Regions from separate parts of the Streptococcus sp. Marseille-P7376 genome, predicted to be linked through region 2. Evidence: predicted binding sites of a transcription regulator. Region 2 holds the regulator's gene; the other holds the start of a gene.

Region 1 (16,608 bases), on a different contig from region 2:
GCGTTGACCAGAGTAACTATAAGCTCCACCAACGATTTGTTTGGCTGCACGTTCAAGATCTGCATCTTCCAGAACTACCGCTGCATCCTTACCACCTAATTCTAGCATAACCGGCCGCATGCCCGCCAGTTGACCAATCCGTTCTCCAATAGGAGTTGACCCCGTAAAGTTGATATAGTTAACTTCTTTATGTTCAATAATGTAATCGCCGATTTCTGATCCACGCCCAGTGATGGTATTGAAAACACCAGCAGGAAGACCAGCTTCCGCAAAAGCTTGTGCTAAAAGAAGACCAGAAATTGAACCTTGTGTCGGTGGTTTAAACATGACAACATTTCCACCAATCAGAGCTGGAGCAATTTTTGAACCTGAAAGGTTAACCGGATAGTTAAAGGGCGCAATCGCTAAAACAACACCAACAGGTTCACGACGGACAACAGCTAGCTTCTTCTTACTGATTGCCTCAAAGCCACCACCTTCCAGCACCTGACCATGAACACGGATTCCTTCTTCCGCTGCATAGCGAATAAGATCCGCTGTACGAACTACCTCGCCAATAGCGGCCTTAATGCCCTTTGCAACTTCTTTTGCAAGAATTTCGCCAATTTTTTCTTGATCGCGCTCTAAAATATCGGCAACTTTATGCAAATATGCTGCACGTTCTACCGCTGAAAGAGCACGCCAAGCAGGAAGAGCAGCACGCGCTTGCGCCATAGCATAATCAACTTCTGCCTGAGTCATGGCAGGAATTGTTCCGAGGACTTCATTGTTGATTGGAGAACTAATAGTAATTTCCTTTTCGGAACTTTTCCATTCTCCATTAATATAATTTTTATATTGCATCAAAATTCCCCTCCATCAAAGTTATTGTTTTATATTTTAGCAAATTTTCAGAAAATTTCAAGCAAAAACTGTGAATTTATAGAAAATTTTTGCAATTTGAATCATTGCTCCTTGTTTATGCAACTTTAAAGAAAAAAGAGAGTGGGACAGAAATTGGTAATTCGTTAGAATTCGATTTCGTCGTCCCACCTCCGCACAGTTGAGTAGGGCTGTAAAAGCTGATGAAATCAGCGTAGTAGAGCCCACTCAACCACTGCGTCTTGCTCGACAATCCCAAAACAATTGAGAGGCTAGGACTTTTGTCCCAGCCTCTTTATTAATCAAAATCAAGATATTCTTTTTCAAGTTCAAGAACTTCTTCCATTGTTGCACACTCAGTCAAAGCGCGCTGTGCAAGTTCTTGCATCTTCACAGTATCCAATTTCTTCATAAGGCTACGTGTCCGAAGGACAGAAGTCGCACTCATAGAGAACTCATCCAAGCCCATGCCAACAAGAAGTGGCACAGCTGTTTGGTCGCCAGCCATTTCTCCACACATACCTGCCCACTTACCTTCAGCATGAGCAGCTTTGATAACGTTGTTAATCAAGCGAAGGATGGATGGGTTATATGGTTGATAGAGGTATGAAACTTGTTCGTTCATCCGGTCAGCTGCCATTGTGTATTGGATTAGGTCATTGGTACCGATAGAGAAGAAGTCTACTTCTTTAGCAAATTGATCAGCCAACATTGCTGCTGCTGGAATTTCAATCATGATACCCACTTGAATATTATCAGCTACAGCAATGCCTTCAGCAATCAATTTAGCTTTTTCTTCTTCATAAACTGCTTTAGCCTTGCGGAATTCTGTCAAGAGAGCAACCATCGGGAACATGATACGCAATTGTCCATGTACAGAAGCGCGCAAGAGGGCGCGGATTTGTGTACGGAACATAGCGTCACCAGTTTCAGAGATAGAGATACGCAAAGCACGGAAACCAAGGAATGGGTTCATTTCGTGTGGCATATCGAAGTAAGGAAGTTCCTTATCTCCACCGATGTCCATAGTACGGACAACAACTGGCTTTCCGTTCATGCCTTCCAATACAGCCTTATAAGCTTCGTATTGCTCGTCTTCTGTTGGGAAGTCTTGTGAATCCATATAAAGGAATTCTGTACGGTAAAGACCTACGGCTTCAGCGCCATTCGCATTGACACCTTCTACATCTTTCGGTGTACCGATGTTAGCTGCGAGTTCAAAGTGTTTGCCATCGGCAGTCACTGTTTTAGCATCTTTCAAGAGAGCCCATTCCGCTTTTTGTTTAGCATAAGCTTCACCAGCTGCATTGAATTCTGCTGCTTGCTCGTCAGTTGGGTTGATGATAACTTCACCGGTGATACCATTAGCTGCAATGATATCCCCATCTTTTACAAGTTCAGTAATATTATTGGTTCCCAATACTGCTGCGATTTCAAGCGTACGCGCCATAATAGCAGAGTGACTTGTCCGTCCGCCAATATTGGTTACAAAAGCTTTAACAAATTTCTTGTCCAATTGTGCTGTATCAGAAGGAGTCAGGTCATGAGCAATCACGACTGATTCTTCATTGATAGAAGCCGGATTTGGCAACTTCTTACCTAAAAGATTTGCCAGAACACGTTTGGTTACATCGCGGATATCCGCAGCACGCTCTTGCATGTATGGGTTATCTTCCATATTTTCAAAGAGAGTGATAAACATGTCTGTGACTTCTTTCAGACCAGCTTCTGCATTGGTCTTCTTAGCACGAATTGTCTCTTTGATTTGACCAACCATTTCAGGGTCAGAGAGTACCATTAAGTGAGCATCAAATACTTGAGCTGCTTCCTCACCAAGGCTATCTACTGCTTTCTCACGGATAACAGAAAGCTCGTTTTGAGACGCTTCTAAAGCTGCATCCAAACGAGCCTCTTCTGCATTCGTATCTTCGACTGAAACAGTCTCAAATGACAAATCCGGTTGAACTAATAGATATGCCTTAGCAACGGCAACACCGTCAGATGCTGCAATTCCTTTAAGCATTTCTGTCATATTAAGCCAATCCTTCTTTTTCCATTGTTTCTGTGATAGCTGCAATTGCATCATCTGCATCTGCACCTTCAGCTGAGATAACTACGTCTGCACCTTGACCAACACCAAGGCTCATAACACCCATAATTGATTTAAGGTTTACTGATTTGCCTTTGTATTCAAGCGTAATATCTGAAGCAAATTTGCTAGCAGTTTGCACCAACAAGGTTGCTGGACGTGCATGAATACCTGTTTCTGCCACAATGTGGAAATCTTTAGAAGCCATAGTTAGACTCTCCTTTAAATAATTCTTTTTGAGTTATTGTGATAACCCTTACAACTTGGTATTATAACATCTTTTGAAATCTTTTTCAAGAATTTTATGGCGCGCTTACAAATTATTTCTATTTTTTTGAAAACACCTCTTATTATATTGTTTCTTAGACTTATCTTCTCTGTATTTCTAGTCTGCCCGCTCTCTACAATATCTGTTTATCTCCTCTCCGAACAGCCTTTCTAAACACCGTTTTTGAAGAATAAGTTCAATCAGACGCTTTCTCTGTAGCTCTGCTTTTGCTTTCGAGACACACCTTTATCCTATTTTGCATAATTTCCAATCTAATTCCAAAAACACTATATCTTGTATTCGGATTTGATGAATAATAAAAGCATGCACAAGATTTAGTTCAAAACTGTTGACATCCCATTCGCTTTTAGATATACTAGGTTCAGATTTAAATTTAAGAAAATGAAAGCACAGAGGAATCATTATAATGGTGACTATTTACTCCAAAAACGATTGTGTCCAATGCAAGATGACCAAGCGTTTTCTTGATACCAACCATGTGGAATATCGCGAAATCAACCTTGATGAGCAACCAGAATACATCGACCATGTCAAAAGTCTTGGTTTCAATGCAGCGCCTGTTATCCAAACACCAACTGAAGCATTTTCTGGTTTCCAGCCTGGTAAATTAAAAAAATTATCATAATCTCATCAACACTTAGAGCTAGATTGCCGCTCCTATCATTCGTAGGAGCCCTTTATTTTGTAAAAGCAAAAACCATCTTAGAAAAAGGAAAATTATGGGACTCAAACACTTAGAAGATGTGACTTACTTCCGCCTAAATAATGAAATCAACCGTCCAGTCAATGGGCAAATCCTGCTTCACAAAGACAAAGAAGCCTTGGATGCCTTTTTTAAAGAAAATGTTGAACCAAACACGATGAAGTTTGCTTCTATTACTGAAAAAATTCAGTATTTAATTGAAGAAAACTACTTGGAAAAGGAATTCATCCAGCTATATTCTCCTGAATACATTGAGGAGCTGACTGCTTTTATCCATGCTCAAGATTTCAAATTTAAATCTTTCATGGCAGCCTATAAGTTCTACAACCAATATGCTCTGAAAACCAACGACGGTGAGTACTATCTAGAAAGTATGGAAGACCGCGTACTTTTCAACGCCCTCTACTTTGCCAACGGAGACGAGGCCATTGCCAAGGATATTGCCAATGAAATCATCCACCAACGCTATCAACCAGCGACACCAAGCTTCCTCAACGCAGGTCGGGCTCGTCGTGGTGAGTTGGTTTCCTGCTTCCTCATCCAAGCGACAGACGATATGAACTCTATCGGCCGCTCCATCAACTCTGCCCTGCAATTGTCTCGTATCGGAGGCGGGGTTGGTATTTCCCTCAGCAATCTGCGGGAAGCTGGCGCCCCTATCAAGGGCTATGAGGGAGCTGCGTCTGGCGTTGTGCCTGTTATGAAGCTCTTCGAAGACAGCTTCTCTTACTCAAACCAGCTTGGGCAACGTCAAGGAGCTGGGGTCGTCTACCTCAACGTCTTCCACCCAGATATCATCGCTTTCCTTTCTACTAAAAAAGAAAATGCCGACGAAAAAGTTCGGGTTAAAACCCTTTCGCTCGGAGTCGTGATTCCAGATAAATTCTACGAATTGGCGCGTAAGAATGAAGAAATGTACCTCTTCAGCCCATATTCTGTTGAACGCGAGTACGGAATGCCATTTGCCTATATCGACATCACAGAGAAATACGACGAATTGGTCGCTAATCCAAATATCACTAAGACCAAGATCAAGGCCCGTGATTTGGAAACAGAAATTTCTAAACTCCAGCAAGAGTCTGGCTATCCTTATGTCGTGAATATCGACACTGCCAACCGTTCAAATCCAATCGATGGCAAAATCATCATGAGTAACCTTTGCTCAGAAATCCTGCAAGTTCAAGAGCCTAGCCTCTTGAATGATGCGCAAGAGTACCTCCACTTGGGAACAGATGTATCATGTAACTTAGGTTCTACCAACGTTGTCAACATGATGACTTCGCCTGACTTTGGAAAATCCATCCGGACTATGACACGCGCCTTGACCTTTGTCACTGACAGCTCACACATTACAGCTGTTCCTTCGATTGACCACGGTAACAGTCTGGCGCATACCTTTGGACTGGGAGCTATGGGACTGCACAGCTACTTGGCGCAGCAGTTGATTGATTATGGTTCAGCGGAAGCTGTCGAGTTTACCAGCATCTACTTTATGCTCATGAACTACTGGACCTTGGTTGAGTCTAACAATATCGCTCGCGAGCGTGGCGTGACCTTCCATAACTTTGAAAAATCTGACTATGCCAATGGCACTTACTTTGACAAATACCTGACGGGTGAATTTGTACCTAAGTCTGACCGTGTGAAGGAACTTTTCAAAGATATCTTTATCCCAACCGCTGCTGACTGGGCAGAACTGCGTGACAAGGTCAAAGCGGACGGTCTCTACCACCAAAACCGCCTAGCTGTTGCACCAAATGGCTCTATCAGCTACATCAATGACGTTTCTGCCTCAATTCATCCCATTACCCAGCGGATCGAAGAACGTCAGGAAAAGAAAATCGGTAAGATTTACTATCCTGCTGCCGGTCTGTCAACTGAAACCATTCCTTACTATACTTCTGCCTATGACATGGATATGCGCAAGGTTATCGATGTCTACGCAGCTGCAACTGAGCACGTGGACCAAGGTCTCTCCCTGACTCTCTTCATGCGCAGCGATATTCCTAAAGGCCTCTACGAGTGGAAAAAAGAAAGCAAGCAAACAACCCGTGACCTTTCTATCCTGCGTAACTACGCCTTCAACAAGGGAATCAAGTCCATCTACTACGTCCGCACCTTTACTGATGATGGCGGCGAAGTAGGCGCTAACCAATGTGAAAGCTGTGTGATCTAGCAAGTACCGAATTGCCAAACTAGGTCACTTAGTTCAACCAAATAAGCAATTTTTGAAAACGCCTATCGCAATGTTACTGAAGGAAATCGTTTCCTTCAACGACATAAGCAAGTATTAAAAATTTAAAGCGAGATTATCATGGAAACTTACTATAAAGCTATAAACTGGAATGCCATCGAAGATGTCATCGACAAATCAACTTGGGAAAAGCTGACGGAGCAATTCTGGCTCGATACTCGTATCCCTCTGTCAAATGACCTAGACGACTGGAGAAAGCTTTCAAACAAAGAAAAAGACTTGGTAGGAAAAGTCTTTGGTGGGTTGACCCTTCTTGATACCATGCAATCTGAAACTGGTGTACAGGCTCTTCGCTCAGACATCCGTACACCACATGAGGAAGCTGTCTTCAACAACATCCAATTTATGGAGTCCGTTCACGCCAAGTCTTACTCTTCTATCTTTTCTACGCTTAACACCAAGTCAGAAATTGATGAAATCTTTGCTTGGACCAACACTAACCCCTACCTTCAAAAAAAAGCTGAAATTATCAATGAAATCTACCTCAATGGTAGCCCCCTTGAAAAGAAAGTAGCCAGCGTTTTCCTTGAAACCTTCCTCTTCTACTCTGGTTTCTTTACGCCACTCTACTATCTCGGTAACAACAAACTGGCTAACGTTGCGGAAATCATCAAACTGATCATCCGTGATGAATCTGTTCACGGAACTTATATTGGTTACAAATTCCAACTTGGTTTCAATGAGCTGCCTGAAGAAGAGCAAGAAAAACTCAAAGAATGGATGTACGACCTGCTCTACACCCTCTACGAGAACGAAGAAGGCTATACAGAAAGCCTCTATGACGGTGTTGGTTGGACCGAAGAGGTCAAGACCTTCCTGCGCTACAATGCCAATAAGGCTCTCATGAACCTAGGACAAGATCCACTCTTCCCAGATTCAGCGGACGATGTCAATCCTATCGTCATGAACGGAATCTCAACAGGAACATCTAACCACGACTTCTTCTCTCAAGTCGGAAATGGTTACCTTCTTGGTGAAGTTGAAGCCATGCAAGACGATGACTATAATTACGGTTTATAACATTTTCTAAATTAAAACTATTTAATCATAGAGAAAGCGAACAAGAAATAAATTTGTTCGCTTTTTTATTATGAGTATGCCAAAAATTTCCAAGAATAACAAAATATAGACCGTTTTAAATAAATAGATCTCGCTTGGTAAGACCTTATAGAGCCTATTTTCAGTATGATCAGTTCTAAATCAGGCCTTCCAAAAGCCCTTTCATGAAGTTCTCAGAATTAAACTCACCGATATCATCAATTTTTTCACCGAAACCAATCAACTTGACTGGGATATCCAATTCCTGGCGGATAGCCAAGACGACTCCACCACGGGCCGTTCCGTCTATCTTCGTCAAGACAATGCCGGTGACCGGAGTAATTTTTGAAAATTCCTTGGCCTGAACTAGCGCATTCTGACCAGTTGAAGCATCTAGCGCTAGGAAAGTTTCATGCGGAGCTGCTGGATCGACTCGTTTGATAATCCGACCGATTTTCTCCAGCTCTGCCATGAGATTATCTTTATTTTGCAGACGACCAGCCGTATCAATCATGAGCACATCAATATTTTCAGACTTAGCTCTTTCTAAACCATCAAAAACGACACTGGCAGGATCGCTCTTCTCTGGACCTGTTACAACAGGAACATCCACTCGACGACCCCATTCAGCCAGCTGAGCAACGGCTCCTGCCCGGAAGGTATCTGCTGCCACCAGCATCACTTTTTTACCTTCTTGCGTGTATTTATAGGCCAATTTACCGATTGAGGTCGTCTTCCCTACTCCATTTACACCGACGAAGAGCATGACTGTTAGACCATTTTGAAAATTGATTTTCTCATTGAAACGGCCATCTTTCTCATAAATATCGACCAGTTTTTCAATAATCACTCGACGAAGGGCTTCCGGTTTCTTAGCATTTTCCAGACGAGCTTCATAGCGCAGATCTTCAGTCAGATTGGAGGCAACCTGTACTCCAACATCACTGGTAATCAACAATTCTTCCAACTCTTCAAAGAATTCTTCGTCAACCGAGCGGAAATTTGCAAAAAAAGCATTAAGTCGTGCTCCAAAACCAGTCCGAGTTTTCTTGAGACTACGGTCGTATTTATCCTGGACACTTTCTTCTTGAACGGGGGCAGATGTTGCAGTTTCTGTTTTTTGCGGTTGTGAAGCTTCCTGAGTGACCGTTTCAGACTTTTCTTCAATTTCCTGATTATGAGCCGCTGCTTCGGCAATCCTTTGTTGCACTTCTGCATAGTAGCTTTCCATAACAGAAGGAGTAGGTTTAGGCTTTTCTTCAGTCTCTACTGGTTTTGTATACTCTGCGTCAGTTTGCTCTTGAAGCTGAGCTACACTTTCTTCAGGCTGAGGTGCTGCTTCAGTCAATTCTTTATCCTCTGTAACAGCTTCTGCCTCATCCGTTAGGACTTTAGCCTTGTCTGCAAGCACTTCATTGAGAACCCGATCTTCAGCCAAACGCTCTTCAAGCTCTGAATAAAATTCCTCAGATGACGGAACAGCTTCCTCAGAAAGACCTTCTGGATCTTCGGAAGTTTCCAAAATCGGAATTACTTTCTCTTTCTGAGAGTCAGCACTTTTCTCCTCTGCTTCTGCCAAACTCATAGCTGATGATTCACTCAAAAGGGGTTCTTCAGCGCTCGTTTTACTCTCTTCAAGACTTTCCAGAGCTTCTTTGACAATTTCTTCAATTGCCGGCTCTTCTTTTTTTCGACCAAAAAGGCGATCAAATAATCCCATTGATTAGTCCTCCTTTATTACATATGTTTCAATAGCCCAAGCAACTGCATCTTCATCATTGGTCACAGGAGTCACTACATTAGCCACTTCTTTGACAGTAGGAACTGCATTTTGCATCGCTACTCCCAAGCCAGCCCATTCAATCATAGAACGGTCATTTGCTTCGTCGCCGCAAGTCATGACTTGACTTCTATCAATCCCTAGATGGGCAATCAACTTCTCCAAACCAGTCGCCTTGTGCACATTTTTAGGTGACCATTCCAATAACATTTCCCGTGATTTGAAAATCTCATACTGGTCAAAAAGTTCTGGCGAAATATGAGGAATTGCTGCATCCAGCGGTTCCTGAGCAAAAGCTGTGACGCATTTATTGTAGGTAATCTGGCTAGAAAGGTCTTCAAAAGCAATCGATTCAAAATTCAGAGCTGGATTAAACTTCGCATAGAGCGATACTTGGTCTGATTGAATCTGATAAACCAAGCCACCATCGATCGCATCCAGAGGTAGACCTAATTTCTCAGTCTCTTCAAAAATCCTAGCTACATCATCGTAGGCAAAAACTGTTTTATCCAAAATTTCGCCAGTATTGCGCTGAACCAGACCTCCATTAAAGGTAATGGTGTATTCATCTGCCTGACCATCAGTGCCCAATTCATGCAGGAAAAATTCCATGGCTTTAAGCGGACGGCCTGTGGTCAACACAACTTTGACTCCCTGCTTCTGAGCTGCTTTGAGAGCTGCCAGATTCCCTTCAGAGATCTTTTTGTCAGAAGTCAGAAGAGTCCCGTCTAAGTCCAATGCAATCAATTTAATATCAGCCATTATAAGCCCTCCATGTAAGTCATAACAGATTGGGCCGCATGGTGGCCAATCACTTCCTTAGCGACTGCTAGAATTTCCGGCCGCGCATTTTCTGGTGCAATCGGGTGCCCTACCACCTGCATCATATGTAGGTCATTGAGATTATCACCAAAAGCCATGACCTGATCCATCTCTAGGCCTAGCTTCTTAGCCAACTCGACAAGAGCAACTCCCTTATCCACATAGTCCAGCACGATATCAATCGACTTATAGCCTGTTGTCATAGCCTTAACGCCAGCGACATTTTCATTGACCCAAGCTTCGCCATCGGCTACCGTTTCTTCACTGAAATTAGTCGTAAGTTTGAAAATCTCATCAGTAATCTCACTAAAATCCGCAACTTTTTGGATATTTTCATTGTAATGCATACTGAAAGACAGATAAGCCGGCTCCACTGTGTCTAAGACATAACAGCCCTTTTTCCCCGTCAGGAGCAACTCATTGATATTGACAAAAGGCGACTCCTTAAGCTTGTCAAATACCTTTAGATAAAATTCCCGTGGCATGGTTGCCTCGTATAGGTCTTCTCCCTGAAATTCTACCAGACTGCCATTTTCTGCGATAAAAATCATGTCACCTCGGACTTCATCAAAAAGCTTTTCAAGTGAGAGGAGGCCGCGACCACTGGCAACAGCAAAGTAAATATCCTTTTCTCTAAACCGGAGTAGCAAGTTCTTGAGCCGCTCCATGTCAAATTGGCCCTTGTCATCTAAAAAAGTCCCATCCATATCTGTTGCTACTAATTTTATGCTCATATTACAAACTTTCTAAATCTTTTAACTTGACCGATACAATCTTGGAAACTCCTGATTCCTGCATAGTCACTCCATAGATAGAGTCCGCTGCAGACATGGTTCCCTTGCGGTGGGTCACAACGATAAACTGGCTCTCTTTGTCAAAACGATTGAGATAATCTCCAAAACGCTTAACATTGGCCTCATCCAGAGCTGCCTCAACTTCATCCAAGATAACGAAAGGAATAGTCTTGACTCGGATGATGGAGAAAAGAAGGGCCAAGGCTGATAGGGCTTTTTCCCCACCACTCATGAGATTGAGAGATTGGATTTTCTTGCCTGGAGGCTGAACTGAAATCTCTACCCCAGCTGTCAGCAGGTCTCCTTCTGTCAAGATGAGGTCCGCTGAACCGCCGCCAAACATCTGGCTAAAGGTCAGCTTGAAGCTTTCACGAATGGCTTCAAAGGTTGTTTGGAAACGCTCCTTGACTTCGTCATTCATCTCTTCAATGGTTTCCAAGAGGAGATTTTTAGCCGAGAGGACATCGTCCCGCTGACTATTAAGGAAATTCAGTCGGTTGCTGACTTCTTCAAATTGTTCTACTGCTTCCAGATTGACCGGTCCCAAAGCACGAATAGCCTTTTCTAAGTCTTTGACTTGGGCTTCTGCAGCTGCAAGATTTTCCAAAGAGCGTGCTCTTTGATCAGCCTCTTCAAAGCTGATTTGGTAATTATCCGTCAGATTGGTCAGCAGACGACGCAAGGCATCTGAAAATTTCTCTTTTTCTGCCTCTGCCTTGGCCTGACGACGAATCAGACTTTCGTTTTGCTGACGGGCTTGGTCTAAATGTCCCAGAATATCCTCGGACTGGCCCTCTAAGTCGTCCAGCTCAAATTTGAGTCGGATGAGACTCTGATCCAAGTCTGTCTTTTTCTCTTGAGCAGTTTTGAGCTGTTCTTCCAAGACAGAAATATCCACCTTCTGGCTGACTGCTTCTTCCTTTTGCTCTATCAAAAGCTGCAAAGTAGCAACTTCCTTGTCCAAGGCAGCCTTCTCCTCTAGCAAACGTGACAAATCATTCTTCTCAAAGCGCTGGCTAGAAGTCTGCTCCGTGCTCTTCAATTTCAGTTCAGACAAGTTAGCCGATAGCTGATCGAAACGATCCTGAACAGCGTTTTTATTTGACTTGACTTGCTCGATTTCAGCAGTAATGGCTGTTTTTGCTGCCTCGATAGCCGACAGCCGCTCTTCCATTTTTTTCTTTTCAGCTAGGTCTGCTGCTTCAGTCTGGCTAGCCAAATCTTGTTCCTGCAGTTGCTCCAGCTGACTGAGTTCTGCAACCCGCTCTGCAATCTGTTCGTAGGCCAACTTGACCCTTTGCTCCGTCAAGCGAGCTTGCTCACCCTCAGACTTGATGGCTTCCAAGGCTTGCTTGGCCTCTGATAGCTGAGACTGCAAACTTTCGACTTGCTGCTCCTGAACTTTCAGCTTCTGGGACTGCTGCTCCATTTCTCCAAGCAGGCTGTCCAGTTCAGGCTTGATAAAGATTGTGTTATTATTGCGATTAGCTCCTCCAGCATAAGAACCGCCTGTGCGCAGTTCCGTACCGTCCAGCGTTACGATTCTTACTTGGTAACGTACCTGACGGGCAGCTGCACGCGCATGCTCAATTGTATCAAAGATTGCGGTTGTTCCCAGCAGATTTTGGAAAATATTGTCCAAACCTGGCTCATAGGTCACCAGCTCCGAAGCTATACCTAGGAAGCCCGGACTGGCCTCAATTCGAGATTGATTTTGTTCAGGGAGTTGACGAGTCTTGATGGTCGTTAGAGGTAGGAAGGTAGCCCGACCAGCTCGATTTTTCTTAAGAAAATCAATGGCTCTGGTCGCTGCTCCCTCGTCCTCAACGATGATATGCTGGCTGCTTGCCCCCAGCGCAATTTCCAAAGCGGTCTGGTAATGAGGATCGAAGCTCAATTTCTCGCTGACTGCCCCGACAATACCACCCAGACGATCAGCCTCCTGCAGAACGCTTTTTACACCTGCATAAAAATTACTATGATTTTTAAGGATAGCTTCTAAACTGGCTGTACGGGCTTTTTTATTTTTCAAATCATCCAGCAGGGCAAACATGCTGGTCTGCTCAGTTTGGTAAGCAATCGTCAAATTCTCAACCTGCCCCTGCTGCTCCTGATACTGATCTAGCAAGGCTCTGAGAGCAGCCTGTGCCTCTTCCAATTCCGCCTGTCGAGCCGCTTCTTCTTCCCTACCAGCTTTTAAATCAGCCTGTAGTTTGCTAAACTCAGCCTGTTTGCTGGCAGCTTGGCTACGCTCATTCTCCAAACGATTTTCTAGCGAGGTCAAGTCGTTGGACAAATCCGCTTCTTCTTGCATAAGCTTGACGTAACGATCCCGCAAATTTTCAATCAGCTGGTCTGGGTCATCTGAAAAGTCCGCTAATTCTGCTTCCAACTGGCTCATGGCCTCTTGATTTTCAGTCAACTGGACCGCTAAAGCAGCTAGATGAGCTTCCTTGGAAGAAATATCAGCTGTCAGCTGCTGGCTCTTTTCTCTCAACCCAGCCAAACGTTCTTCATTTTCCAAACGGCTGCTGGCTGCCTGACTAGACTCCAACTTAGCTAGGTCTATCTGGCGTTCCAAATCACTGATTAAACGAGTCAGCTCCAAAAGACTGGCCTGATCGTCAGACAGTTTTTGATTCACTTCCTGCCGTTTGACCTTAATCTCTTGGTTTTCACGCTCCAATTCATCCCGTTTCGTATAATAGGCTGCCAGCTCCTGCTTGATGCTCTCCAAATCAGCCTCTGCTGCCGTCAAATCAGCTTTATTAGACTTAATTTGAGCCACCAAGACATCCAGATAGAGCTCTTGACGCTCTTGATCCAGTTCTAAAAAGCGCTTGGCCGTCTCAGCCTGCTTTTCCAGTGGTTTGACTTGACTATCCAACTCGTAGATAATATCTTCCAAGCGATCTAGATTGTCTTGAGTCTGTGCTAGCTTGCTTTCTGTTTCCTTGCGACGGGTCTTATATTTGAGCACTCCAGCCGCTTCTTCAAAAATTGCCCGGCGTTCCTCCGGTTTGCTGTTAAAGATTTCCTCTACCTTCCCTTGGGAAATGATGGAGAAGGAATCTCGTCCTAACCCTGTATCCATGAAAAGGTCATGGACATCGCGCAGACGGACCTTTTTACCGTCAATCTTGTACTCGCTATCGCCACTGCGATAGATATGGCGCTCGACGCGGATTTCCTTGCCAGCCTGCTTGATAAACTGGTCCTGATTATCCAAAACCACAACGACCGAAGCATAGTTGAGGGGCTTGCGATTCTCCGTCCCTGCAAAGATGACATCGGGCATCTTACCGCCCCGCAGACTCTTGACGCTCGACTCACCCAGAGCCCAGCGCAGGCTCTCCGTAATGTTGGACTTGCCTGAGCCATTGGGACCAACAACTGCAGTCACCCCTTGGTCAAAAACCACCTTAGTCTTATCTGCAAATGACTTGAAGCCCTGAATTTCAATTTCCTTTAAAAACATTAGTGACTTTCCTTTTCAAATGCATCCTTGGCAGCTTCCTGCTCAGCCAGTTTCTTAGAACGGCCTTGTCCCTGACCTGCTTTCTGACCATTGATCAACACAGCCACAGCAAAGTTCTTAGCATGGGCTGGCCCTGTCTCATCTGTAACCTGATAGACAATCTCCACATCGCCATTAACCTGCAGGAGTTCCTGCAGCTTGGTCTTATAGTCTGTCACCTGCTCAAAGTCACCCGCTTCCACCTTGGGAATCATGACTTGATAAATAAAGTCCTTGACAGTCTCCACATCCTTATCCAAAAGGAGGGCACCCAAAAAGGCCTCAAATAAGTCACCCAGAATGGTATCCCGATTACGACCTCCTGACTTTTCTTCACCGCGACCCAGCTTGATGAAATGATCAAACTGACAGTCCCGTGCAAAGCCAGCCAAACTCTCCTCCCGAACAATCATGGAGCGTAGTTTTGACAAATCTCCTTCTGGTTTTTTGGGATATTTTTTATATAAATACTCAGAAATAATCAGCTGCAGAACAGCGTCTCCTAAAAATTCCAGGCGTTCATTGTGTGAAATTTTTAAGAGGCGGTGCTCATTGGCATAGCTGGTGTGAGTAAAAGCGGTCTCTAGCAGACTGCTGTCTTCAAACACCAGTCCAAACTGCTCCAGCAGTGCATCTTTTAAATGTTCCATAGTTTCTTTTTCATGCTAAGCCAAGGCAGAGCATGAGTCCAATCCGTCCTTTCTAAAATGATGTCCTTTGTGAACTATCTACCATTATACCAAAAAACAAGTGCCAACGCACTTGTTTACTTGTCTTCTTAGCGTAATTCCCAGCCTATTCCTTATCTGGGATGACCTTGAAAAGGTAATAAGTAATAAAGATTGTCAGGGCGAATAAGAAAATTTTTACCCAAATAATAGGCGCGAAAGTAATGGAAATTCCCATCAAGATATAGATGGACACGATAATCTTTTTCTTGCGCTCTTTGGCAATCGAACCCGTCTCCCGAAAATCTGCGACATAGATTTGATACATCTTGGTGTGATAAAGCCAATTTTCAATCCGCTTGGAGCTACGCGAAAAGCAAGCAATAGACAAAAGCAAAAATGGGGTCGTCGGTAGGACAGGCAAAAACATTCCCAAGACTCCTAAGGCCAAAGATAGACAGGCAATCACAAAATAAATCAGGCGCATTTGGTTTCCTCACATACATTTTCATAGTCGTTCTTCATTTCTATTCTTTAGCTTCCTTTCTAGGATAAAAAAACAGGCTAAAAAACATAGAACTAGTTTCCCATAAAAAGCAATCCTTGTCAATCCTAAAAAAGTTGGAACACACGGTTCCAACTTTCTGAGCGACTGATGATTAGATATTTACCAAAGGCGTTGCAGTATCAGGAGAAGTATCGAAGACCTGGAAATCATGACCTACTGGCAAATCAGCTTGAGCCAGTTGATTGACCATGGTCATATGAGCCAGCTCCTTAATATTATTTTCCTTACTCAAATGCCCCAGATAAATACGCTTGGTGCGATTACCAAGTGTACGAATCATGGTCTCTGCACCGTCTTCGTTGGATAAGTGCCCCAGATCAGACAGGATCCGCTGTTTCAGACTCCACGGATAAGCACCGCTTCGGAGAATCTCGATATCATGGTTGCTCTCAATCAAATAAGCATCCGCATTCTCAATCACTCCAGCCATGCGGTCGCTAACATAGCCTGTATCTGTCAGCATGACAAAGCTCTTGTCATCCTTCATAAAGCGGTAAAATTGCGGACAGGCCGCATCATGGCTGACTCCAAAGCTCTCCACATCCAAGTCGCCAAAAGTCTTGGTTTTACCTAGCTCAAAGATATGCTTTTGGCTAACATCCAGCTTGCCCAAATCCTTTTCCATAGCCTGCCAGGTTGCTTCGTTTGCATAGATATCCAAGTTATATTTACGCGCTAAAACTCCCACGCCATGGATGTGATCCTTATGCTCATGGGTGACTAAAATGGCATCTAAATCTTCCGGCTTGCGGTCAATTTCACTCAAAAGGCTCGTAATTTTTTTTCCTGATAAACCAGCATCAACAAGCAGGCGTTTTTGGTCTGTTTCCAGATAAAAGCAATTACCGCTTGAACCCGATGCCAGAATACTATATTGAAATCCCTTAGTCATGTTCACTTTCTACATTTTCTTCATTTTCCCAGTCATCCAAACGGACAGCATCATTATCATAAGGAAGGACGATGGTAAAGGTAGATCCCTTGCCGTACTCGCTCTTGGCCCAGATAAAGCCATGATGCTGCTTGATAATTTCTTTGGCAATGGACAAGCCTAAACCAGTCCCTCCCTGAGCTCGGCTGCGAGCCTTATCCACTCGATAGAAACGGTCAAAAATCTTCGGCAGATCCTGCTTGGGAATCCCCAGACCTTCATCTGAAATCGAGAGAATCAGCTGTACATCTGTTGTTTTCACAGATACGGTAATGGTGCCGCCATCAGGTGAGT
Region 2 (16,608 bases):
GAAGTAAGCCGCTTTCTCGAAATCTTCGTCACGGGTTGCCTGAGCCTTGAGATTTTCGGCCTCAATCAGCCGCTGGTCAATAACCTTAGGATCAACAAAGTTGAGGGTCAGATTCATCTTAGAACCAGCCTCATCCAAGAGGTCAATAGCCTTGTCTGGCAGGAAGCGGTCTTGGATGTAGCGGTTGGAGAGAAGCGCAGCGGCTTCAATGGCCGCATCTGTATACTTGACGTGATGGTAATCTTCGTATTTTTTCTGAATCCCTTTGAGGATGGTAATGGTTTCCTCTACCGTCGGCTCGTCTACCTTGACGGGCTGCATCCGGCGCTCCAGTGCTGCGTCTTTCTCGATGATACGGTATTCATTGAGGGTAGTCGCTCCGACCATTTGGAGTTCTCCGCGAGCCAGCGCTGGTTTGAGGATGTTCCCAGCGTCCATATTGCCATCGCCAGCAGAGCCTGCTCCGACAATTTCATGGATTTCATCAATAAAGAGAATGACATCCTGACGAGAACGAATCTCATCAATGAGCTTCTGCATCCGTTCCTCGAATTGGCCACGGATACCAGTCCCCTGTACTAGGCTGACAACGTCTAGGCGAATGACTTCCTTGCCTTGGAGTTTATGAGGCACATCACCATCAACAATCTTCTGGGCAAGGCCTTCGACCACAGCTGTTTTTCCGACTCCGGGCTCTCCAATGAGGACAGGATTGTTCTTGGTGCGGCGGTTGAGGATTTCGATGACACGGACAATCTCTTCATCACGTCCGATAACAGGATCTATCTCGCCTCGGCGAGCTAACTCGGTCACGTTGATACCAAACTCTTCTAGAAGTCCTTTGGTTTTTTGCGGAGCTTGCTGACGTTGACCACCTCCACGGCTGGACCCACCATAACCACCGCCTCCATAACCTCCTCCTGATTGAGTTGGAGGGATATTTGGATTTGGCTCCTGAGGATGTTGGAAATTGCTGAGGCTGTTAAAGAAATCGTCAATAGGATCGATGTTTTGATTGTTTGTGTTATAAAGACCGCCGAGTAAAGAGTTGTTAGGGTCAGTTTTCATGATTTGGTAGCAGTTTTGACAGAGATCAATCTGCTGTTTATTTCCATTTACATTTGTATAGAGATGAATGGTTGATTCATTGATTTTACAGTTTTGACAAAGCATGTTCTACCTCTTTCTATAGGAAGCGAAATTGCCTATTTTTAAATGGTCAAAAATAGTCAAAGTTTTTATAATTTCATTATATCAGTATTTTAAAACATTGCAAGAATTAAGTATAAAATCCTACTGGAGACCGATGAATTTGCAAGAATTTTGGCGAAAAAATAAGAAAAAGATGCCCTTTTACTGGTATTTCAGTTTCTTTTTGTGGTAAAATAGGAAAGAACCAAGTAAATAGGAGAAATAAAATGGAATCACATTTAGTTAGAATCATCAATCGCTTGGAAGCTATGGCCAAAGATGGTGGAAATTTAAAACGTAATTTTGAGCGTGAAGGAGTTGTTGTCGCGGAAGTAGCTTACAGCTACGACGAAGAAAACGGTCCAGTCTTTACCCTGCGTGATGTTGCAGCGCGTGAGACCTACACTTTCGATAGCATCGACTTGATTGCAATGGAAATTTATGAATTATTGTACTAAAAAAGCAGAGACCTGCTTTTTTATTTTATCCTAAAAGATAGCTGGTTATTTTTATAAGTTTTTATAAGAAAAATGTATAAGTGCGACTGGGAGATTTTTGGTATAATGGATAAGATACTGAAAAAGAAATGAGAAAGTAATGACTAGAATTATTGATGGGAAAGCTTTAGCGGAAAAACTTCAAGCTAAATTAGCAGAAAAAACAGCGAAACTCAAAGAAGAAACAGGGCAGGTTCCTGGCTTGGTAGTTATTTTGGTTGGGGAAAATCCAGCCAGTCAAATCTACGTGCGTAATAAGGAGCGCTCGGCTTTAGCTGCTGGCTTTCGGAGTAAGGTAGATCGTCTACCGGAAGAGACCAGTCAAGAAGAGTTGTTGAGCTTGATTGAAACTTATAATCAAAATCCTGACTGGCATGGGATTTTAGTCCAACTGCCTTTACCTGATCAGATTGATGATGAAGCTGTGCTGCTGGCTATTGATCCAGACAAGGATGTTGATGGCTTCCATCCTCTTAATATGGGCAAACTATGGAGCGGCCATCCTGTTATGATTCCGGCTACTCCTGCAGGTATTATGGAGATGTTTCATGAATATGGCGTTGAACTGGAAGGTAAGCGAGTGGTCGTCATCGGGCGGAGTAATATTGTCGGTAAGCCCATGGCTCAGTTGCTTTTAGCTAAGAATGCGACGGTAACACTGACACATTCGAGGACCCACAATCTAGCTAAGACTGCTAAGCAGGCGGACATTTTAGTTGTGGCTATTGGACGAGGACATTTTGTAACTAAGGACTTTGTCAAGGAGGGGGCTGTTGTCATCGACGTCGGTATGAACCGAGATGAGAATGGCAAGCTGATTGGCGATGTTAAGTTTGATGAAGTAGCTGAAATAGCCAGTCTGATTACCCCTGTACCTGGAGGTGTTGGCCCGATGACTATTACTATGCTGATGGAGCAGACTTATCAAGCCTTTGTCAGAAGTTTAGAGAAATAGTAGCTGTTGAAGCAGTTTGTAAGAGATACAGGCTGCTTTTTGGATGGGAAAAATTGAGCAACAATGGATTTCGGTACAGAGAAGTATTTGGGGTTAGTAATGAGGGGCGATTATGTAGCATTAGCGGGTTTTGAGTATGAATTAGAACTTGATAGAGCAATCAACTGCCTTTTGTTATTTTTCAAAACATGGTATAATGAAGTATTAGGATTCTAGGAGGATGTGTCATGCGGTGTCCCAAATGTGGTGGAAGTAAGTCAAGTGTAGTTGATAGCCGACAGGCAGAAGATGGAAATACTATTCGTCGTCGTCGCGAGTGCGAAGAATGTCAGCACCGCTTTACGACCTATGAGCGTGTCGAAGAGAGAACCTTGGTAGTTGTCAAAAAAGATGGGACACGTGAACAGTTTTCGCGAGATAAAATTTTTAATGGCATTATTCGATCTGCTCAAAAACGCCCTGTTTCCAGCGATGAAATTGAAGCGATTGTAAATCGGATTGAACAAAAGGTCCGAAGCCAAAGTGATAATGAAATTCATAGCGAGTATATTGGTTCTCTCGTCATGGATGAGTTGGCAGAATTAGACGAAATCACATATGTACGTTTTGCCAGTGTTTATCGTAGTTTCAAGGATGTCGGCGAGCTGGAAAGTCTATTGAAGCAGATTACTAAGGGATCCAAAAAGAAAAAGGAAAAATAAATGAAACCAAACAGTCATTTTTCTTTCTTACGAAATAATCGGATTCATCAGGATGTGGGAAACTTTACTAGGCTATATTTGCCGATTGTTGGCAGAGATGCGGCGACCCTGTATTTCTATCTGCTTGCCTTTTGGGATAATGGGCAAAAGGATCATCTCTTTGGGCATATTCTCAATCATCTGGATTTTGGCATGGATGTTTTAGAAAGAGCTTTAGAGCGTCTAGCGGCTATGGAACTCCTAGCTCTTTATCAGAAGGACGATCATTATTACATTTGCCTTTCTGCCCCTCTAGCAGCGGATGATTTTTTTCAGCATAACGTCTATACGAAACTCTTGGAGAAAAAAATTGGCGAAGCAGCAACAGATGCCTTGAAACCTAGCAGGGCTGAGGGACAGAAGCTTGAAAAACCATTTGTGCAGGTCTTTGGTTTGGAAGCTGAGCGTCTTGATTTCTCTCGAAAAATGAAAGATTTTGATTTAGGAAATTTCAAACAGCGAATGGCTCAGGAAAATTTACGTTTTGCAGATGAAAAGGAAGATCTCTTAGAACTTTTTGCCATTGCCGAGCAAAAGAAATGGACCTGGTATGAAACTTATCTTTTGGCCAGAGAAACTGCTATTTCTCAGGTTATCTCGACCAAACGTATGCGACAGAAACTGAATCAAAAGCCAGTTGACGGTAAATTTAGTCAGCAGGAACAGTCCATCATTAGAGAAGCCAAACGTCAAACGTCGCTGATTTTTTTAGCCGAAATTAAGAAAACCCGTCAGGCAGCGATTACTCGGACTGAGCGAAAACTCTTACAAGATATGGCAGAACTAGGCCTTTTGGATGAAGTGATTAACCTCGTCCTACTTCTAACCTTTAACAAGGTTGATTCGGCCAATCTGAACGAAAAATACGCCTTAAAAGTGGCTAATGATTTTGCTTATCAAAAGGTGACTTCTGCTGAGGAAGCTGTTCTAAAAATTCGCGAGAGACACCAGCAAACTGTTGGTAACCAGGCTGAACCGAAGCGCAAGTCCAGCAATGTACCTGAATGGAGCAATCCTGATTATAAAAATGAAACTAGTCTAGAAAAACAAGCAGAGCTGGAAGAGCAGAAACGCAGACTATTAGCCAAATTGGAAGGAGGCGGTGAGTAAATGGAAAAAGTCGGACAGGCGATGCCTCACATGAATAAGGTTAGGCAGTTTGATTACCAAGAACTGGTCAAGCAAATTCTGGCAGATCCGGACATAGCTGCCTTTATTCAGCAAGAGCAGTTATCGCAGGCTGAAATCCAACGCAGTATTTCCAAATTTAACCAGTATATCACTGAGCGCAATCGTTTTTTGCTCAAGGATGAAGCCTATATTGCCAAGGGTTATAAACCCATTTTGATTAAAAATGAAGGCTATGCAGATGTGTCTTATGAGGAAACTCCTGAGTTGATTGAGCAGGAACGTCAGGAAGCTATTCGTGGTCGTCTAAATTTGATTAATCTGCCGGCCAGTCTTAAGGAAGCCAGTTTGGCTCAGGTTGACTTGGATGATATAGGCCGCTATCAAGCTTTTGAACTCTTGACTAATTTTGTAGCGGATTATCCAAACTACCAAAAGGCTATCTATCTTTATGGAGATTTTGGTGTTGGTAAAAGCTATATGATGGCGGCTCTGGCTCATGATTTGTCAGAAAAACGAGGCGTATCTACTACTCTGCTACACTATCCTAGCTTTGTTTTGGACGTCAAAAACGCCATTAGTTCTGGTCAAGTCAAAGAAAAAATTGACGATGTCAAAGTGGCTCAGGTCTTGATTCTGGATGATATTGGAGCTGAACAGTCCAGCCCTTGGATGCGGGATGAGATTCTGCAAGTTATTCTCCAGCATCGTATGCAGGAAAATCTGCCAACTTTCTTTACTTCTAATTTTAGTTTTGTTGATTTAGAACGACATTTTGCCACCGCGAGAAATGGGGATGAGACTTGGCAGGCCAAGCGGGTCATGGAACGAATTCGCTATCTGGCTCAGGAGGTTCGCCTAGAAGGAGAGAATCGTAGATGAATGAAACAATTGATTTAATGTTATCCCATACCTCTGTTCGTCGTTTTACAGAGGAGCAGATTTCAGATGAAGAGTTGAAAATGATTATCAATGCTGGACGGGCAGCTTCTAGTTGGAAAAATTTTCAATCTTATTCCATCATTGTGATACGCAGTCAGGAGAAAAAAGAGGCTCTTTTTGAGCTAGTGCCCCAGAAAGCTATCCTCCAGGCTTCAGCCTTTCTGCTTTTTGTCGGTGACCTTAATCGAGCAGAAAAAGGCGTTCGGTTACATACAGAAGATTTTTACTCAGAGGGCATAGAAAACCTTCTCATAACTTCTGTTGACGCAGCCTTGGCGGGTCAAAATACCCTTTTGGCTGCTGAGAGCATGGGCTATGGTGGTGTCATTATTGGTTTGGCTCGCTATGTTTCTAAAGAAATAGCAGAGCTGTTAAAGCTGCCAGATTACACCTATCCAGTCTTTGGCATGGCTTTGGGGAAACCCAATCAGAACCATGCGGTTAAACCGCGTCTGCCTTATGAAGCTGTTGTTTTTGAAGAAAGCTACCAAGAGCAGGGAAGCTCTGCCATTGAGGCCTATGACCGCGTTCAGGCTGATTATGCTGGAGAGAGAGCTCAGGATACCTGGAGTCAGCGTCTAGCGGCTCAATTTGGTCAAAAGCCTAATTTGGCCAGTCAGGATATCTTGAAAGAGAAGAAATTATTAAACTAGAATAAGAGAGGTAAGTAATGGCTTTACCAACTATTGCCATTGTCGGCCGTCCCAATGTCGGCAAGTCAACACTCTTCAACCGGATTGCTGGTGAGCGAATTTCCATCGTTGAAGATGTCGAAGGAGTCACCCGAGACCGGATTTATGCGACGGCAGATTGGCTTAATCGTAAGTTTAGTATCATTGATACGGGCGGAATTGACGATGTTGATGCGCCTTTTATGGAGCAAATCAAGCACCAAGCTGAGATTGCTATGGACGAGGCTGATGTCATTGTTTTTGTCGTGTCTGGTAAGGAAGGAATCACGGATGCGGACGAATATGTCGCTCGGATGCTTTACAAGACCCATAAGCCGGTCATTTTAGCGGTCAATAAGGTGGATAATCCCGAGATGCGCAATGAGATCTATGATTTCTATGCACTGGGCTTGGGCGATCCTTTCCCAGTCTCTTCTGTCCATGGGATTGGTACAGGAGATGTTCTGGACGCTATCGTCGAAAATCTTCCTCACGAGGAAGTGGTTGAAAATCCTGATATGATCAAGTTTAGCTTGATTGGCCGTCCCAATGTCGGTAAGTCTAGCTTGATCAATGCCATCTTGGGTGAAGACCGGGTCATTGCCAGTCCAGTGGCTGGTACTACGCGCGATGCTATTGATACGGTCTTTACAGACAGTGAAGGTCAGGAATTTACCATGATTGATACGGCGGGTATGCGTAAGTCAGGCAAGGTCTATGAAAATACAGAGAAATACTCTGTTATGCGAGCTATGCGAGCCATTGACCGTTCAGATGTTGTTCTGATGGTGCTTAATGCTGAAGAAGGAATCCGTGAGTACGACAAGCGAATCGCTGGCTTTGCCCACGAAGCTGGGAAAGGTCTAATTATTGTAGTCAACAAGTGGGATACGCTGGAAAAAGACAACCATACTATGAAAGACTGGGAAGAAGATATTCGTGATCAGTTCCAATACCTGTCTTATGCACCGATTATTTTTGTCTCTGCCCTGACCAAGCAGCGTCTCCATAAGCTGCCGGACATGATTAAGCAAATCAGTCAGAGTCAGAATACCCGTATTCCATCAGCGGTGCTCAATGATGTTATCATGGATGCCATCGCGATTAATCCGACACCGACTGACAAGGGCAAACGTCTCAAGATTTTCTATGCGACTCAGGTTGCGACCAAGCCGCCGACCTTTGTCATTTTTGTAAACGAAGAAGAACTAATGCACTTCTCTTACCTGCGTTTCTTGGAAAATCAAATCCGCAAAGCTTTTGTCTTTGAAGGAACCCCGATTCACTTGATTGCAAGGAAGCGGAAGTAGGAGCTTTAAGCGAATCAAGTCTGAGTTTTTTTAGGTGGGTTCTAGTTTCACCAGCTAGTAAATCCAGATAGGAACAAGTTATATCTAATTCAGTTGCTGCCAGTGATGAAATAAACCATTTTGAAGCTGAGGGATTTTTTAAAAGAGAAGCCTTTTAGGACGTATATAAAACCTACTTGGCTGCTTCCTCTCCTTATCGGAAAAGCCAGATTGAACTGTGTGAAAAAAGAACGAGTAGTACCAGTCTTTAAGTGGATATGTGCAATCTTATCAAGCTTGGTATCCGCTTCTACCAAAGTCTGAGGTGGAGTATCACATATCCAAAAAGTAAATGAGTGATTAGACATAGGCATTCTATACATAAAGAAAGCAAGTTGATGCTTGCTTTTTCTTATTGTGTTCAAAATATGGTATAATAAAAGGATAAACGTTAGGTGGTAATTATGGCTAAATTAATTCCTGGTAAAATTCGAACAGAAGGGATTGCGCTCTGTGACAGCAAAAAGGTTGAAATTCTTGAAGTCAAGGATTCCTTTTTGTACACGCGCGTGGATCAATACAATCTACGCTATAGTCTAGATGATGATGCAGTTTTCTGCTCCTGTGATTTTTTTCAAAAGAAGAAGTATTGTGTCCATCTGGCTGCCTTAGAATATTTTCTGAAAAATGATGCGGCTGGCAAAGACCTACTAGAAAAGATGGAAGAAAAGGAGTCATCCAGTCAGGAAACCCAGAAGTTAGTCTCTTTTGGCAGTCTTTTTTTGGATAAGATTTTGCCAGATAAATCCGGGCAGCAAATCTGCTATGAGCTATCGGCGACCGGTCAGGAAGATACTTACACAGGACAATTCTTATGGAGTCTGCGGATCAGTCGACTGCCAGATGAGCGTTCTTATGTGGTACGTGATATTTTGTCCTTTTTGAGAACCTTGGACAAGGGCGGCCATTATCAGATTGGAAAGAGTTATTATGAGCCCATCCGCATAGAGAATTTTGATGAGGCCAGTCAAGATTTGCTAGAATTCTTACGGGGCTTGGCAGCGGATTATAAGGGGCAGGATTCTTCGCTAGTCTTTCCCAATGCAGGGCGGCACCTCTATTTTCCAGCCAGTCTTTTTGAAGAAGGTGTGACTCGTTTGATGAATCTCATGTCATTTCGTTTGGAATATAGCTTCTATGATTATTCGGAGGTATTTTTTCAGGACTTGCATGAAGAGGCGGAGATTTATCAGTTTGAGGTGCAAGAGCGTGAAAACTATTTTGAGCTACTGATATCAGAAAAGAATTATAAGATGCTCTATGGGGGGCAATTTATCTTTCATAATCAGACATTCTATCAACTGACGGCTCAGCAGACGAAATTAATCAAGGCTTTACAGGAACTGCCGATTGAGCAGGAACGAGTAAAGCGCCTGCAATTTGATGTATCTGAGCAGTCCAAACTGGCAGTGAGTTTGGTCGAGTTTAAAAAGATTGGCCGTGTGACAGCACCTGAGCGTCTGCTCATTCATGACTTTACCGTGGATTTCGAATTTAATTTGGGGGCGGACAAGCAAGTATTACTGGATCTTGTTTTTGATTATGGCAGTCAGACCGTAACCAGTCGTGAGGAACTAAGAAACCTGCCTTTCGCTAGCAATTTTGAGCGAGAACAGCAGGTTTTTAAAGAAATGCTGGAGGCGGGTTTTGCAGATGAGTTTATCAGCCAGCGTCCGCCTTTGCGACCAGAAGAAATTTACCGTTTCTTCTCCGTTTTGATTCCGCGTTTTAGAGCACTGGGCAATGTCCACCTATCAGATAAGTTGCAAGCCTTGTCCTACACAGAACCTCCGAGAGTTTCCGTCGGTATGAACGGTGGTCTCTTGGATATTGGCTTTGATTTTACTGGTATTGATCAGTCTGAAGTGGATGATGTTCTAGATTCGCTGATGAGCCAAAAGGATTACTTTATCAGCAAGACGGGTCAGGTCTTGATTTTTGATGAGAATAGTAAGCGAATCAGCCAGACCTTGCAACAATTGCGAAGCAAACATTCTAAAAATGGGGTTATCCAAACGCATAGTCTGGCCGCCTACCAACTCTCTGAATTGTTCAAAGATCAGGAAAGAGTTGACTTGTCGGAGGATTTTCGCCAGCTGGCTTATGATTTGACCCACCCTGAGGATTTTCCTCTGCCTAAGCTGAAAGTTCAGGCTGAGCTTCGGGATTATCAGGAAACGGGTGTAAAATGGCTATCCATGCTGAATAAATATGGATTCGGCGGTATTCTAGCCGATGACATGGGCTTGGGGAAGACTCTTCAGACCATTTCTTTTCTGGCTGCTCATTTGATCAAGTCTAAGAAAGTCTTGATATTAGCACCATCTAGCCTGATTTACAACTGGAGTGATGAGTTTGCCAAATTTGCTCCGGACTTGGATGTAGCCGTTGTGTATGGGCTGAAAAATGTTCGAGATGCTGCGATTGCAGAAAATCATCAGATTACGATTACCAGCTATGCTTCTTTCAGACAAGATGTTGAAGAGTATCAGGGGCTTCATTTTGACTATTTGATATTGGACGAAGCACAGGTCATGAAAAATGACCAGAGCAAGATTGCTCAATATTTGAGAGCATTTGAGGTGGAGCGGACTTATGCCTTGTCTGGCACGCCGATTGAAAATCATCTCGGCGAGCTCTGGTCTATTTTCCAGATTGTCCTTCCGGGCTTGTTACCGGCCAAGAAAGCTTTTTTGAAGATGTCGGCAGAAACGGTTGCGCGCTATATCAAACCCTTTGTTATGAGGCGCAAGAAAGAAGAAGTTTTGCAGGAGCTTCCTGATTTGATTGAGGTTTCTTACCGTAACGAACTAGCAGACAGCCAGAAAACGATTTATCTAGCCTTACTCAAGCAAATGCAGGAGCGAATTCTCCATGCAACGGAGGAGGAAATCAATCGCAGCAAGATAGAGATTCTGTCAGGTCTTATGCGGCTCCGTCAAATTTGTGACACACCTAAGTTATTTATGGAGGATTACGATGGGGAAAGCGGTAAGCTGGAGAGTTTGCGTGAGCTGCTGGAGCAGATCCAAGACGGCAATCATCGTGTTCTGATATTTTCACAATTCCGTGGAATGTTGGATATCATCGAGGCCGAGCTGGATCAGATGGGGATGGAATCCTTCAAAATCACGGGCTCAACCCCTGCAAAAGATCGTCAGGAGATGACAACGGCTTTTAACCAAGGAGAACGGTCAGCCTTTCTGATCTCTCTCAAGGCCGGCGGTGTCGGTCTCAACCTGACTGGTGCAGATACCGTTATTTTGGTGGACCTCTGGTGGAATCCAGCGGTAGAAGCTCAGGCCATCGGCCGGGCCCATCGTATCGGACAGGAACGCAATGTCGAAGTTTATCGGCTGATTACGAGGGGAACCATTGAAGAAAAAATCCAGGAATTACAGGAGACTAAACGAAATCTGGTTTCAACTATTCTGGATGGGGCAGAAGCACGCTCTAGTCTTTCGCTGGAGGAAATTCGAGAAATTCTCGGAATTTCACCAGAATCGCTTGAAAAATAGTTTGAATAGTTTATAATAATGAAGAGTTGAAAGGAAAATCAATATGACTGATAAACAATTTCCTCTAGTTGCTGATGATGAAATCATGCTGACAGAGATGCCACACATGAATTTGTATGATGAATTGGACCTCATCAGCAATATTATTGGGGACTATACAGACCGTAACTATTTAGAGTGGGCGCCGATTGTTGATTCTAGCAAGCATGCACCAGCTGCTGCCAACCTAACTGTCAAAGGACCGGTTAAAAAACAGGCGAATTTTCAAGATTTTAAAAGACCAATTGATAAAAGTGCCCCAGCTATTCGCTATGCTGAGCAGGCGCGTGAAGAAGCTAGAGCTGATTTGAAAAAGAAACGCTCGGCTCCTTATTTGACCAGTGAAATTCCCAATAAGATTCGGAATAGGAAAGTTTCGGCTGTTGCTCATTCGACCACGGAGCAGCCAAAGCCGACTGCAACTTTCCAGAAAAATGCTGCGGGAGAGTTTGCTAAATTTGGAAATAAACTCAAACAAGAATCCTATATTTTAGCAGAGATTAAGCCTGCTTACAGACCTAAGACTCAAAAATTCAAGGAAGAATCTAAGAAAAATACCTATGATTTTTTGAAGAACAGTCAAGTCTATAAGCAAAGCAATCCTCAGGAAGAGCACAAGAAACATAGAATGGCTCAAGAATTGAACTTGACCAAATTAGATAAGGAGTAAAAGCTATCATGACGAAAACCTATTATTTTATCGGGATTAAGGGCTCTGGTATGAGCGCTTTAGCATTGATGCTGCACCAGATGGGCCATAAGGTTCAAGGAAGCGATGTTGATAAATATTATTTCACTCAGCGCGGTCTGGAGCAGGCTGGCATTTCCATCCTGCCTTTTGATGAAAAGAATGTCCAGCCAGACTATGAAATCATTGCTGGCAATGCCTTTCGTCCAGATAACAATGTAGAAATTGCTTACGCAGATGCTAACGGTATCGGCTACAAACGCTACCATGAATTTTTAGGTGGCTTTATGCGTGACTTTGTCAGCTTAGGAGTGGCTGGTGCCCACGGGAAGACCTCTACAACGGGTATTCTCTCCCATGTTCTGTCCAATATTACGGATACTAGCTATCTGATTGGAGATGGTACAGGTCGTGGATCGGCCAATGCTAAGTATTTTGTCTTTGAGTCAGACGAGTACGAGCGCCATTTCATGCCTTATCATCCAGAATATTCGATCATTACCAATATTGACTTTGACCATCCGGATTATTTTACTGGCTTGGAAGATGTCTTTAATGCGTTCAATGATTATGCCAAGCAAATCACTAAGGGGCTCTTTATCTATGGAGAAGATGAGCAGCTGCGTCGGATAACATCCAATGCACCGATTTACTATTATGGATTCCAGAAAGAGAGCAATGATTTTGTCGCGCATGATTTGTTGCGTTCGACTAGCGGTTCCATCTTTAAAGTTTCCTTCCGCGGGCAGGAACTGGGCGAATTCCAAATTCCGAGCTTTGGTCGTCACAATATCATGAATGCAACAGCTGTGATTGGGCTCCTTTATATTGCTGGCTTTGACTTGAATTTAGTTCGCGAGCATTTGAAATCCTTTGGCGGAGTCAAGCGTCGCTTTACAGAGAAGATTGTCAACGAAACAGTCATCATTGATGACTTTGCCCACCATCCGACAGAAATTATTGCGACTCTGGATGCAGCCCGTCAGAAGTATCCAAGCAAGGAAATCGTGGCAATCTTCCAGCCGCATACCTTCACTCGGACTATTGCTCTCTTGGACGAATTTGCAGAAGCCCTCAATCAGGCTGACGCGGTCTATCTAGCTCAGATTTATGGATCTGCGCGTGAGGTGGACAATGGCGATGTTAAGGTCGAGGATCTAGCTGAAAAGATTGTCAAGCGGGCCAAGGTCATTGATGTGGATAATGTTTCTCCGCTTCTTGACCACAGCAACGCAGTTTATGTCTTTATGGGAGCTGGTGACATCCAGACTTATGAATATTCCTTTGAGCGTCTCCTGTCTAATCTGGCTAACAATGTCCAATAGGCTGTAACTGTGGAAGTATACATCAAGATTAGGCAAGCCCAGTTGAGCGACTGGGAAGAAGTTGTTCATATTGAGAATTTGAATTTTTCTAAAGAAGGGGCAGCTAGTCCGGGAGCGCTGAAAGAGCGGATTCAACTGATTGCAGATACCTTTCTGATTGCAGAGCTCAATGGGCAAATAGTGGGTTATGTCGTTGGTCCTGTCCTTGTCTCGCGTCATCTAACTGATATCCTCTTTACCAGAGTGACAGCCAATCCTCCAACTGGTGGCTTTATTGCCATCCAAAGCCTGTCTGTCCATCCAGATTTTCAGCGTCAGGGTATGGGAACTTTGCTCTTGGCAGCCCTCAAGGAGGCGGCTGTTCAGCAAAACCGCCAGGGTATCAGCCTAATCTGTCATGATGAGTTTATCTCTTATTATGAGATGAATGGTTTTGTCGATGAAGGCATTTCCCAATCTTTCCACAGCGGAGCCCCTTGGTTTGATATGGTTTGGGACAATCCCGACTTTAAGGAGAGACAATGATTATCCGTCAAGCAAGTCTAGCAGACTTGGATGCGATTCATAGAATTGAACTGGAGAATTTCAGTCCAGAAGAAGCTATTAGTCGTGAGATATTGGCAAAGCATATTGAAACGATTTCCACGACATTTTTGGTTGCGGAAAAAAATGGCAAGATTCTGGGCTATTTAGAGGGACCCATTCGACCAGAACGACACTTGCATGATGTTTCTTTCACACTGGAGATAGAGGACTGCTATTCTATCGACGGCGGCTTTATCTCTCTTACCAGTCTGTCTATTTCGAAAGAAGCACAAGGCTTGGGTGTAGGAAGAGCCTTGCTGGAAGCTATGAAGGAAATTGCTATTGCAGATGAACGCCACGGCATCAATCTGACCTGCCATGATTATCTGACAGCTTATTATGAAAGACACGACTTCGTCAATGAAGGGCAGTCAAAGTCAACCTATGCCGATGAAATTTGGTATGATATGGTCTGGGATAATCCTCAGTCAAATTGTCACAAAGTGTAATCAAAATGTAACAATAAACAAGCCCTAAAATCCGAATAATATTGCATTTATCAAGGTTTTAAGATATAATATTAAGGATTATGAACAAGGAGGTCAAGTTTTTGACTGAAAATTCACAAGATAAAGAGAAAAATCTGAGTTTTAAGGAACAGATTTTAAATGAATTGGCGGAAGCTGGTGGGGAGGGACAGCCTTCGGACTTAGAACCAGCAGCTGACAATAAAGAAGCGATGCTCACCGAAAACATTGAATCCCTTCTTTCATCTGTTGAGGATTCTCATAAAGCTTTAGCGGAGGTTTCTGAAGAAACACCTGCAGCTGATAGTCTGGTAAACACAGAAACTTCGGAAGAGGAAAAAGCTGAAGATGGCCAAACCATGATACTGGAAAGCTTGATAGCTAATTTGGACACAGAAGCACAAGCTGCGGATGCTCAGGAAGTTAAAGTTGCCGAGCCTGAAACACGTGATGGTGAATCAATGACTTCTTCAAAGGTGCCAGTGTCTTATAAAGTTTCAGGAGAAGCAGCTCCTGAGCCTCAAGTAGAAGAAGAGCCAGCTCAAAAGATAAGCGAAAATCTATCTCGTGCCGATCGGGCAAGAAATACAAAGAAAAAGAAGCGTCAGAACAAGGTGGCACGGAATATTGTTCTAACTGTTCTACTTATCGTTCTGATAGGTGTTGGGGTTACAGGTTTTGTTGGCTACAACTATTTCTCTTCTGCTCTGAAACCGATTGATGCAAATTCTACGGAGTACGTTACAGTCGAAATTCCAGCTGGATCAAGCTCTAAAGAAATCGGTGAAATTCTTGAAAAGAATGGCCTGATTAAGAACGCTCAAGTTTTTAATCTTTATTCAAAAATCAGAAGTTACGGCAATTACCAATCTGGTTATTATAATCTACAAAAGAGCATGGACTTAGACTCTATTGCTAAGCAGCTACAAGAAGGTGGTACGGAAACGCCACAGCCACCAGTTCTTGGGAAAATTACCATTCCGGAAGGCTATACGCTTGAGCAGATTGCGGAGACGGTCACTGCCAATGCAGCTGCAACTTCAAAAAAGAATGCTAAGACACCATTTAGCAAGGAAGATTTCTTAAATAAAGTTCAAGATGAGGACTTTATTGCGAAAATGCTTGCCAAATATCCGCAACTCTTAGCAACTCTTCCTGGAAAGGACAGTGGGGTCAAGTACCGACTGGAAGGCTATCTCTTCCCAGCTACTTATGAATATGGGAAGGAAACCACAGTTGAGGAACTGATTGACCAAATGTTGGCTGCTATGAATACGAATTTGTCGCAGTATTACTCAACGATTGAGTCCAAAAACCTGACTGTCAATGAAGTATTAACTCTTGCTTCACTGGTTGAAAAAGAGGGTTCAACTGACCAGGATCGTAAAGATATTGCCAGTGTCTTTTATAATCGTTTGAACCAAGCAATGCCGCTTCAAAGTAATATTGCGCTCCTTTATGCTCAAGGAAAGCTTGGAAAAAAGACGACTCTCAAAGAAGATGCTGAGATTGATACCAATATTGATTCTCCATACAATGTTTATAAGAATCAAGGTCTGATGCCTGGACCGGTAGATAGCCCAAGCCTCTCCGCCTTAGAAGCTACAATTAACCCAAGTAAGACAGACTATCTTTACTTTGTAGCCAACGTGGAAACAGGTGTTGTCTACTTTGCAAACACATACGAAGAACATGCTAAGAATGTAGAAGAACATGTCAATAGCAAGCTAACCCAATAAAGCGACAGTTCTAACAAAATTATGTGGTTTTCCACATAATTTTGTTTTATTAAAAAATAAAATAAAAGAAAAGAGAAAAAATTATGGCTGAAAAAACGTATCCGATGACCCTTGCGGAAAAGGAAAAATTAGAAAAAGAATTAGAAGAATTAAAATTGGTCCGACGTCCAGAAGTGGTAGAGCGCATTAAAATTGCTCGTTCTTATGGAGATTTGTCAGAAAACAGTGAATACGAAGCAGCGAAAGATGAACAAGCCTTTGTGGAAGGTCAGATTTCCAGTCTTGAGACTAAAATTCGCTATGCTGTGATTGTAGATAGTGATGCAGTTGCCAAGGATGAAGTTGCTATCGGGAAAACAGTTACCATTCAAGAAGTCGGTGAAACAGAAGAAGAGGTTTATATCATTGTTGGTTCTGCTGGAGCAGATGCTTTTGCTGGTAAAGTTTCAAATGAAAGTCCAATTGGCCAAGCTCTGATTGGTAAGAAAACCGGTGACACTGCAACGGTTGAAACACCAGTTGGCAGCTATGATGTTAAAATCTTAAAAGTTGAAAAAACAGTCTAAATGAATTTGAAAATCTAAAAGCTGAACAATCAGCTTTTTTTGTTTTCGATTTGTTTAAGTCAGAATGTGTATGATGGAGCTCTAAGGGTAAAAAGAGATTTTCCGTAGGTTGATGAAGTGATTCTGTAGCCAAACGGTACGAGAGATTGAAATAGTCTAAGATATTTTTTAGCCCCGACCTTTATGCTTAGTAAGCGAAAACCAACCG

Evidence for each region. The regulator NrdR, encoded in region 2, represses ribonucleotide reductase genes. The targets are predictions, from matches to a motif close to ACACNATATATNGTGT.
Region 1: nrdH (glutaredoxin-like protein NrdH) is a predicted target of NrdR. The motif match lies at 3,503-3,518, and genes of this name have one in related genera.

Annotation. Positions count from the first base shown of each region.
Region 1 covers NZ_CABPTS010000004.1:83,278-99,885, reverse strand. Annotated here, with positions in the region: gene FZ952_RS04065 (NADP-dependent glyceraldehyde-3-phosphate dehydrogenase) at 1-843, opposite strand, end outside; gene ptsP (phosphoenolpyruvate--protein phosphotransferase) at 1,160-2,893, opposite strand; gene FZ952_RS04050 (phosphocarrier protein HPr) at 2,895-3,158, opposite strand; gene nrdH (glutaredoxin-like protein NrdH) at 3,646-3,864, shown strand; gene nrdE (class 1b ribonucleoside-diphosphate reductase subunit alpha) at 3,959-6,118, shown strand; gene nrdF (class 1b ribonucleoside-diphosphate reductase subunit beta) at 6,257-7,216, shown strand; partial or broken gene ftsY (signal recognition particle-docking protein FtsY) at 7,392-8,324, opposite strand; gene FZ952_RS04025 (Cof-type HAD-IIB family hydrolase) at 8,958-9,776, opposite strand; gene FZ952_RS04020 (Cof-type HAD-IIB family hydrolase) at 9,776-10,570, opposite strand; gene smc (chromosome segregation protein SMC) at 10,572-14,108, opposite strand; gene rnc (ribonuclease III) at 14,108-14,797, opposite strand; gene FZ952_RS04005 (YbaN family protein) at 14,943-15,302, opposite strand; gene FZ952_RS04000 (MBL fold metallo-hydrolase) at 15,475-16,275, opposite strand; gene vicK (cell wall metabolism sensor histidine kinase VicK) at 16,268-16,608, opposite strand, start outside.
Region 2 covers NZ_CABPTS010000008.1:60,777-77,384, reverse strand. Annotated here, with positions in the region: gene FZ952_RS05915 (ATP-dependent Clp protease ATP-binding subunit) at 1-1,173, opposite strand, end outside; gene FZ952_RS05910 (DUF1797 family protein) at 1,419-1,649, shown strand; gene FZ952_RS05905 (bifunctional methylenetetrahydrofolate dehydrogenase/methenyltetrahydrofolate cyclohydrolase) at 1,789-2,643, shown strand; gene nrdR (transcriptional regulator NrdR) at 2,871-3,344, shown strand; gene FZ952_RS05895 (DnaD domain protein) at 3,345-4,493, shown strand; gene dnaI (primosomal protein DnaI) at 4,494-5,393, shown strand; gene FZ952_RS05885 (NADPH-dependent oxidoreductase) at 5,390-6,106, shown strand; gene der (ribosome biogenesis GTPase Der) at 6,124-7,434, shown strand; gene FZ952_RS05875 (DEAD/DEAH box helicase) at 7,878-10,991, shown strand; gene FZ952_RS05870 (cystathionine gamma-synthase) at 11,035-11,700, shown strand; gene murC (UDP-N-acetylmuramate--L-alanine ligase) at 11,709-13,043, shown strand; gene FZ952_RS05860 (GNAT family N-acetyltransferase) at 13,053-13,568, shown strand; gene FZ952_RS05855 (GNAT family N-acetyltransferase) at 13,565-14,077, shown strand; gene mltG (endolytic transglycosylase MltG) at 14,158-15,834, shown strand; gene greA (transcription elongation factor GreA) at 15,918-16,400, shown strand.